2 regions of the Mesorhizobium sp. ANAO-SY3R2 genome follow, and region 2 is predicted to be linked to the other one. Evidence: predicted binding sites of a transcription regulator. Region 2 holds the regulator's gene; the other holds the start of a gene.
What was found. The regulator PhoB, encoded in region 2, activates phosphate uptake and scavenging genes when phosphate is short. The targets are predictions, from matches to a motif close to TGTCATNNANCTGTCAT.

Region 1 (4,545 bases), 560 kb from region 2:
GCGATACCGGCGATCATCGCCGTGTCCCTGCACACCATCGGCGCGTTGGGAAAGATGTTTTTCGAAGTCGTCGAAAACGCCGACATGAAGGCCGACGAAGGCCTGCGCGCCGTCGGTGGCAACTGGCCCGAGCGCGTCTGGTTCGGCATCGTGCCGCAAGTCATGCCAAACTTCATCAGCTACGGCCTGCTGCGCCTCGAAATCAACGTGCGCGCCTCCACCATCATCGGCGCGGTCGGCGGCGGCGGCATCGGCGAGGCGCTGCGCCTGTCGATCAGTCGCAATCACGAGGCCAAGACGCTGGCCATCATCCTCCTCCTGTTCTGCACCATCATTGCGGTCGACCAGTTCTCCGCCTGGCTGCGCAAGAAGCTGGTCGGCGAGCAGGCCTTCGCCTTCGGCCGCGGAGAATAAGTCAATGACCACCATTTCCATGACCGACATGCAGGCAATCGCCGACCGCCATCCTGATGTCTTCTCAGGCTCGTGGCGCAAGAGCCTGACCGGCTGGGCGGTCAGCGCCGGCATCGTGGCTTATCTCGCCTTCGCCTGGTGGTTCTTTTCGGTCGGCGCCGTGCTCGCCGGCGGCAACTGGGGCATCGCCGGCACCTACCTTGCCGACTGGGTGTCCTACGAGGTTCGACCGCAGATCGTCTTCAAGCAAGACCGGCTGGATATCGGCTATCCCCGTTTCTCCTCCTACCGCCCCGACCGGCATCCCGAATGGCTGAGCTTCGATCAGGCCGCCAAGGGCACCACCGCACCGGCCAACAAGGCATCGGCCAGCCGTGTCAGCGCCGAGATCGGCCGCAACAACGCAATCGAGATTACGCCCGCCAACGTCACCGTTTCGCGTGGCGGCGAGACGCTCGACATTGCCATCATTCCGGGCACCAGCGCCACGCCTGCCGGCGACCTGCCCACCTGGGCGACGCAGAAGGCGCCTGGCGAAAAGATCATGGTCGATTTCGGCTTTGCCGGCAGCGCCCAGATCGACGCCGACGACGTCAAGATCCGCCACCGCTTCCTCGGCTGGGAGAACTTCTTCTTCGACGCCAATTCGCCCTTCTGGGGCAAATCGACAGGCGAAGTGTTCTCGCTGCTCCTGTCGGGCGAACGGCTCGACCCGAAGATGTCGAACGCCGCACTCGCCTGGGACAACATCGTCAACAACTCCGAATGGCAGCATGGCGACGTCTGGCTGAAGCTATTGCAGACCATCGTCATGGCCTTCGTCGGCACGCTTTTCGCCAGCCTGCTCGCCTTCCCGCTTGCTTTCCTTGCGGCGCGCAACATCACCCGCAACCGCCTCGTCAACCAGGTCACCAAGCGCTTCTTCGACTTCCTGCGCTCGGTCGACATGCTGATCTGGGCACTGTTCTTCACCCGCGCCTTCGGTCCCGGCCCGATCGCCGGCATCTCGGCGATCTTCTTCACCGACACCGGCACCTTCGGCAAACTCTATTCCGAAGCGCTGGAGAACATCGACGACAAGCAGCGCGAGGGCATGCGCTCGGTCGGTGCCTCGCCGGCGTCGGTCCAGCGCTACGGCGTGGTGCCGCAGGTGCTGCCGGTGCTGGTCAGCCAGTCGCTCTATTTCTGGGAATCGAACACGCGCTCGGCCACCATCATCGGCGCGGTCGGCGCCGGCGGAATCGGACTCAAGCTTTGGGAAGCGATGCGCACCAACTCCGACTGGGAAAACGTCGCCTATATGGTTTTGCTGATCCTGATCGTGGTGTTCATCTTCGACAATATTTCCACCGCATTGCGCCAGCGGCTGATCGGAAAGAAGGCGAATGACTAAAGATGATACGTTGGACTTGCAAATCTGACGAAGTCAGCCACTACTTCGTCAAACTGTCACGCAAATCATCTAACGGGCGACTGCTCGGAGCTAAGGCGAGAAAATCGGATGCGATTGCCTCGTCGATGCTGGATTTTTCGGAATACGCGCTCGCGTCCATGCGGACACGCGGCGCCTGTGGGGGACCGGTTCATGCGCTACGCCATCTATTTCACGCCACCGCACGATGATCCGCTGTGCCGTATCGCGGCCGGCTGGCTCGGGCGCGACGCGTTTGGCGGTGCCTTGACCCCGGCCAAGGCCTTCGGCGAGCTCCCGGCGTCGGAAGTTGCTTTCCACACGGCCGCGGCACGGCGCTACGGCTTCCATGCCACGCTCAAGGCGCCGTTCAGGCTGGCCGACGGCACGTCGGAAACCGCACTGATCGACGCGGTCGACGCCTTTGCCGCCGACGCCGTGCCCTTCGACATTCCACGCCTGAAGCTCGCCCAGCTCGACGGCTTCTTCGCGCTGGTTCCGGCCGAGCCGCGGCCCGAACTCCAGACATTTGCCGGCGACGTGGTCACCGTCTTCGAGCCGTTCCGCGCGCCCCTTACCGACGCCGAGATCGCCCGCCGCAACCCCGCAGCACTGTCGCCGCAGGAATGCCGCTACCTGAACCAGTGGGGCTATCCCTACGTATTCGACGCCTTCCGTTTTCACATGACGCTCTCCGGCCGCGTGGCTGGAGAGGAAGCCCCGCGCGTGCGGGCCGCAATCGAACAATGCCTGGGCAATGTGCTCGACCGGCCGGTGCCGGTCGAAGGCCTCGCCATCTTCGTCGAGCCATCCGCCGGCGGACCCTTCGAGGTGCTGAGCTACCACGCGCTGGGCAAGCAAGCTGAAAGAAAGACCGCCTGAAATGACCGACCTTGTTTTGAAAAACGCCCGCCTGGTTCTGGCAAACGAAGTGATCGACGGCTCGCTCGTCATCCGCGACGGCCGCATCGCCGACATCTCCAGCGGTCCGGGCACCGTCGGCGAGGACATGGGCGGCGACTTCGTCATTCCAGGCCTTGTCGAACTCCACACCGATCATCTCGAGGGCCACTACGCCCCGCGCCCGCGCGTGCGCTGGAACCCGATCGCCGCCGTGCTGGCCCATGACGCGCAGGTGGCCTCGGCCGGCATCACCACCGTCTTCGACGCGCTGCGCGTCGGCATGGACGAGGATGCCGAGATGACCGCCGCCGACATGCGCAAGCTGGCCGACGCCATCGAGGACAGCGTGCGCAACGACCGCGTCCGCGCCGACCACTTCATCCACCTGCGCTGCGAGGTTTCGGCCGCCGACTGCCAGGAGAGCTTTGCCGTCTTCGACGGCGACGATCGCGTCCGCATGGCCTCGCTGATGGATCATGCTCCGGGCCAGCGCCAGTTTGTCGATCTCGAGACCTACGCCTATTACTACCAGCGCAAGCTGAAGATGAACGACGTCGAGTTCAAGGCGTTCTGCGACAAGCGCATGGACGACTCCGCGCGCAATTCGCGGCCCAACCGCGAGTTCATCTCGAAAGCCTGCCATGCCCGCGGCATCGTGCTGGCAAGCCACGACGACGCCACATCAGCCCATGTCGACGAGGCGATCGCGCAAGGCATCCGCGTCGCCGAATTCCCGACCACGGTCGAAGCCGCCAGCGCCTCCAAGGGTGCGGGGCTCGGCGTTCTGATGGGCGCACCAAACGTCGTGCGCGGCGCCTCGCATTCCGGCAACGTCTCGGCCCGCACGCTCGCCGAGCATGGTCTACTCGACATCCTGTCGTCGGACTACATTCCCTTCAGCCTGATCCAGTCGGCCTTCTACCTCGGCGAAGTCGTCGAGGGCATTTCGCTGCCGCAGGCGGTCGCCATGGTGTCGAAGAACCCGGCCGACGCGGTCGGCCTCACCGACCGCGGCGTCATCGAGACGGGCCGTCGCGGCGACCTGGTGCGCGTGCGCGTCGACGAGCATGTGCCCGTCGTCCGCACCGTCTGGCGCGAAGGCCGCCGCGTCGCCTGATCCTCGGGCCGAAGGCAGCCGGCGTCTGGCTGGCTGCTGGCCTGTCGATAGAGAGGTCTGGCCCATGGGTTCGCTGTGGACCAGTTCGGCAATTGGCTCTACGAACGGCCATGGAATCCGATGGCCACCCCCAGAAAGTGATCGTCATTGGCGGAGGCATTGCCGGCCTCTCGCTCGCCGCCGCCGTCCAGCAATGGGCGTCCGTGGTGGTGATCGAACGAGAGCCACAGCTCGGCTACCACGCCAGCGGCCGTTCGGCGGCGCTGTTCTCCGAGACCTATGGCAACGTGCTGGTGCGTGCGCTGTCGGTGGCGAGCCGGCCGGCGATCGTCAACGGCGGTTTCATCGAGCACGAGCGTGGGGCGCTGCATCTCGGCGGTCCGGACGATGCGGACACCATCGACACAATGGCCCGCGAACAGCAGGCGCTGGTGCCCAGCGTCCGCCGGCTCAGTCCGGCCGAAGTCAACGCATTGGTGCCGGCCATCGCCCCTGAAAGAACCTGCGGCGGCGTCTACGAACCCGGCGCAATGGACATCGACACCGGCAAGATGGTGCAGGCACAGGCATCGGCGCTGAAGGGCGCCGGCGGCAGGATCATCACCGGCGCGGAAGTGCTGGAAATCTCGCGCGGCCCGAGCGGCTTTAGCGTCGTCACCACGGCTGGCACGCATGATGGCGACATGGTCGTCAACGCCGC
Region 2 (4,545 bases):
CGGTTCAGCGCGGCATGGTCGCCGTCCTGGCCCGACACCGGCACCGAGCCGGCAAGACCCTGCGCCTGGAGAGCAGCGATGGCACCGCCAGCGGTGCCGTCGTTGGATGCCACCACCGCATCGACCTTGTTGTCGTTGGCGGTCAGGAACTGCTCCATGTTCTTCTGGGCGTTGGCCGGCAGCCAGCCATCGGTATAGGCCTCGCCGACATTCTTGATCTTGCCGGCGTCGATGGCGCCTTTCAGCACTTCCATCTGGCCGGCGAACAGGAAGTCGGCATTCGGGTCGGCGCCATTGCCCTTGATGAAGACGTAGTTGCCTTCCGGCTTGGCAGCAAGGACGCCGCGGGCCTGCATGCGGCCGACTTCCTTGTTGTCGAAGGTGAGGTAGAAGGCATCCTTGTTCTCGATCAGACGGTCGTAGCCGACGACCGGAATGCCTTCCGAGACCGCCTTGTCGACGGCCGGGCCGATGGCCGACGCATCCTGCGCCAGGATGATCAGCGCATTGGCGCCCTGCGAGATCAGGCTCTCGACGTCGGTGAGCTGCTTGGCCGGAGACGACTGCGCGTCAGCCGAGATGTACTTGTCGCCGGCGGCCTCGATGGCGGCCTTCATGGCGGCCTCGTCGGTCTTCCAACGTTCTTCCTGGAAATTGGACCAGGACACGCCAACGACCTTGTCCTTCGCCTCGGCCACTGCCGCAAGCGACAGAGTCATGGCGACGCCCGCCAGAATGGCGGTGGTAAACTTCTTCATGATTTCCTCCCTGCGCCCCTTGGGCGCACTGCTTCTGCGGTAGCCCTTGGAGAAGCCCATTTTTTCGAGCCTCGAAAAAATAGTGACTCAACGTCCAGCCGCTGTCAACACGCTTTCGTCAGCCCGTTTTCGTTTTTTCGGGAGTCGAAATAAATGGAGACAAGGTTCGGCGTCTCTGGCACAATTAACCGTGCATGAGCCCGAAAATAGGTCGATTTTTGGCAAGGATCATGCACACAACTAATATTCTACAGTGCCTCTGCTGGTCCGGGAGGCTGGCGCTGTAGAAGGCGCAAGAGCCTGCCGCAGGATATGGCTGCGCTGCGCCGGGAGGAAGAAGAACACATGTCGGTCGGCATACGCCATGACGATCTGAGGCGGCGCAACCGCGCCATGGTCATCTCGGCGGTCCGCCGCGCGAGCCAGCCGTCGCGCACCGAGATCGCCGCCGCCACCGGCCTCAGCCATTCCACGATTTCGACCATCTCCTCCGACCTCATCGCCGAGGGCATCCTCGCCGAGGCCAAGAGCGGCGAGCCGGCATCGATGAAGCGGGGTCGACCGCAGGTGGCGCTGGCGCTCGACCCGAAGGCCGCGGCCATCGTCGCCGTCGTGCTGTCGCTGAACCATCTCTCCGCAGCCGTCATCGACTATGCCGGCAACACCATCGTCGAGGACAGCGCCAAGCTTTCGACCCAGAAAATGTCGGCCGAGGCGCTGGTCGAGGAGTGCGTCGGCATGGTGCGCCGGCTGGTGCGCCGCGTCGATCCGGCGGAGGGGCGGGTCCTGCGCATCGGGCTGGCCGTCCAGGGCATCACCGATTCCGGCTCACGCAAGCTCCTGTGGTCGCCGATCACGCCGCATGACGACATCCCCTTCGCCGACAGGCTGGAAGAGGAGTTCGGCGTGCCTGTGACGGTCGAGAACGACTGCAACATGATCGCCGAGGCGCTGCGCTGGCGGAATCCCGAACGCTATCGCGACGACTTCATCGCCATCCTGCTGTCGCACGGCATCGGCATGGGGCTCGTTATCAAGGGCGAACTGTTCACCGGCACGCTGTCGTCGGGCGGCGAGTTCGGCCACATGATCCACCGTCCCGATGGCGCGCTGTGCCGCTGCGGCCGGCGCGGCTGCATCGAGGCCTATGCCGGCAACTACGCCATCTGGCGCAATGCCAGGCTGGGCGACGAGAATGCCGAGCCCCTCGCCGACCTCTCCGATGCGGACATCAAGGCCCTCGCCGACGCCGCGCGCGACCATGACGGGCCCGAGCGCCAGGCCTTCCGCAAGGCCGGCGAGGCCATCGGCTTCGGCCTCGGCTCGATGTTCGCCCTGTTCGATCCGGCACCGCTCGCCTTCGTCGGCGTCGGCGCGACCGCCTTCGACCTGATGGAACCGCATCTGCGCGCGGCGCTGGCCAAGACGGCCGGCGGCGTGCATTCCAAGGCGATCTCCTTCGACACCGAGCCGGACGAGGTCCCGCTCATCAAGGAAGGTTGCACCAAGCGCGCCCTGCTCTATGTCGACCAGGAGATCTTCGCGCCCGCAGCGGCTCCGCGCCGCACCGACGTCGCCGAAGCCTAATCCTCGCGGATGGCGTAGCCGGCGCCGCGGATGGTGCGGATGACGTCGGGCATGCGGCCGGTGTTGACCGCCTTGCGCAACCGCCCGACATGCACGTCCACGGTGCGCTCGTCGATATAGATCGTCTCGCCCCAGACATTGTCGAGCAATTGGCCGCGCGAGAACACCCGGCCCGGATGCCGCATCATGAATTCGAGCAGGCGGAATTCGGTCGGCCCGAGCTTGATTTCACTCTTCTTGCGGTAGACCCGGTGCGATTCACGGTCGAGTACGATGTCGCCGACCTTGAGCACCGACGACAGCACCTCAGGCTTGGCCCGGCGCAGCAGCGCCTTGACCCGCGCCATGAACTCCGGCGTCGAGAAGGGCTTGACCAGATAGTCGTCGGCGCCGGTCGACAGCCCGCGCACCCTATCGCTCTCTTCGCCGCGCGCCGTCAGCATGATGATCGGCAGACGTTCCGTCTCGGGCCGCATCCGGAGCCGGCGGCAGAGCTCGATGCCTGATATCGCCGGCACCATCCAGTCGAGTACGAGCAGGTCCGGCACGTTCTCCTGAAGCCGGATTTCGGCCTCGTCGCCACGGGTGACGACTTCGACCTGGTAACCTTCGGACTCGAGATTGTAGCGAAGCAGCACGCCCAGCGGCTCTTCATCCTCGACGACCATGACCTTGGGGGCGATCATCGGCTGTCCTCTTTCTTGGCACATGACCCGGAGCCATGCGCAGCTTCAACGTGCTGCAGCGTCCATTGCACGTCCAGGCGGACGCGCGGCGCTGCCGAATTCAAGCGTTCGGAACCATTGAAGTGGTTTCGTCGACCTTCGGGCGGTTCAACGGCAACTGCGTGCCCGTCACCACGAAATAGGCGTTCTCGGCGATGTTGGTGACATGGTCGCCGATGCGCTCGAGGTTCTTGGCGCAGAACAGCAGATGCGTGCAGGGAGTGATGTTGCGCGGATCCTCCATCATGTAGGTCAGGAGCTCGCGGAACACGGCCGTATATTGGATGTCGATCTTCTGGTCGTCGGCGCGCAGTTCCTTCAGGCCCTCGGCCTGGCGCGCGACATAGAGTTCGACGACGCCGCGCACCTGCGCCATCACCAGTTGCGCCATCGCGTCGATGGAGTGCGAGAATGTCCGCGGCAGCGGCGACTGGCCGACGGCGCCGACGCGCTTGGCGATGTTCTTGGCAAGGTCGCCGATCCGTTCGAGATCGCCGGCCATACGGATGGCGCTGACCACGGTGCGCAGGTCCTGCGCCATCGGCTGGCGCTTAGCGATCAGCGTGATCGCGCTGTTGTCGAGCTCGCGCTGCTTGGCGTCCATGATCGTGTCGTCGGCGACGACGTTCTGCGCCAGCGCCTGGTCGGACGAAAGTAGCGCCCGGATCGAGCCCTCAACCATCGCGCCGGCCAGGTCGCCCATGTCGCGGATGACCTGGTCGACGTGTTTCAATTCTTCGTCGAAGGACCGGACTGTGTGCTCGCCCATGATCGTATCCTCGTCTGCTGCTGTGTCTGGCGGCGATCACTCAGCCGAAGCGGCCGGTGATGTAGTCCTGCGTCCGCTTGTCGTCCGGGTTGGTGAACATCTTGTCGGTCGGGCCCTCCTCGACGAGATAGCCGAGGTGGAACATCGCCGTGCGCTGCGACACGCGCGCCGCCTGCTGCATCGAATGGGTGACGATGACGATGGTGTAGTTCTCGCGCAACTCGTCGATCAGCTCCTCCACCTTGGCGGTGGCGATGGGGTCCAGCGCCGAGCATGGCTCGTCCATCAGGATCACCTCGGGCGAAACGGCAATGGCGCGGGCGATGCACAGGCGCTGCTGCTGGCCGCCCGACAGGCCGGTGCCCGGCTCGTTGAGGCGGTCCTTGGCCTCGTTCCACAGCGCCGCCTTCTGCAGGCTTTTCTCGACGATCTCGTCGAGCTCGGCCTTGTTCTTGGCCAGCCCGTGGATACGCGGACCGTAGGCGACGTTCTCGTAGATCGACTTGGGGAACGGGTTCGGCTTCTGGAACACCATGCCGACGCGGGCGCGCAGTTCCACCACGTCGATCCTGGGATCGTAGATGTCTTCATCGTCGAGCGTGATCATGCCGCCGACGCGGGCGCCATCGATCGTGTCGTTCATGCGGTTGAGGCAGCGCAGGAAGGTCGACTTGCCGCAGCCCGACGGGCCGATCAGCGCCGTCAC

Region 1: ABSY17_RS08435 (DUF1045 domain-containing protein) is a predicted target of PhoB. The motif match lies at 1,851-1,867, and genes of this name have one in related genera.

What each region holds. Positions count from the first base shown of each region.
Region 1 is NZ_CP159955.1:764,612-769,156, reverse strand. It holds gene phnE (phosphonate ABC transporter, permease protein PhnE) at 1-414, shown strand, start outside; gene phnE (phosphonate ABC transporter, permease protein PhnE) at 419-1,807, shown strand; gene ABSY17_RS08435 (DUF1045 domain-containing protein) at 2,000-2,707, shown strand; gene ABSY17_RS08430 (alpha-D-ribose 1-methylphosphonate 5-triphosphate diphosphatase) at 2,709-3,845, shown strand; gene ABSY17_RS08425 (NAD(P)/FAD-dependent oxidoreductase) at 3,956-4,545, shown strand, end outside.
Region 2 is NZ_CP159955.1:204,353-208,897, reverse strand. It holds gene xylF (D-xylose ABC transporter substrate-binding protein) at 1-758, opposite strand, end outside; gene ABSY17_RS05775 (ROK family protein) at 1,104-2,345, shown strand; gene phoB (phosphate regulon transcriptional regulator PhoB) at 2,342-3,031, opposite strand; gene phoU (phosphate signaling complex protein PhoU) at 3,132-3,839, opposite strand; gene pstB (phosphate ABC transporter ATP-binding protein PstB) at 3,880-4,545, opposite strand, start outside.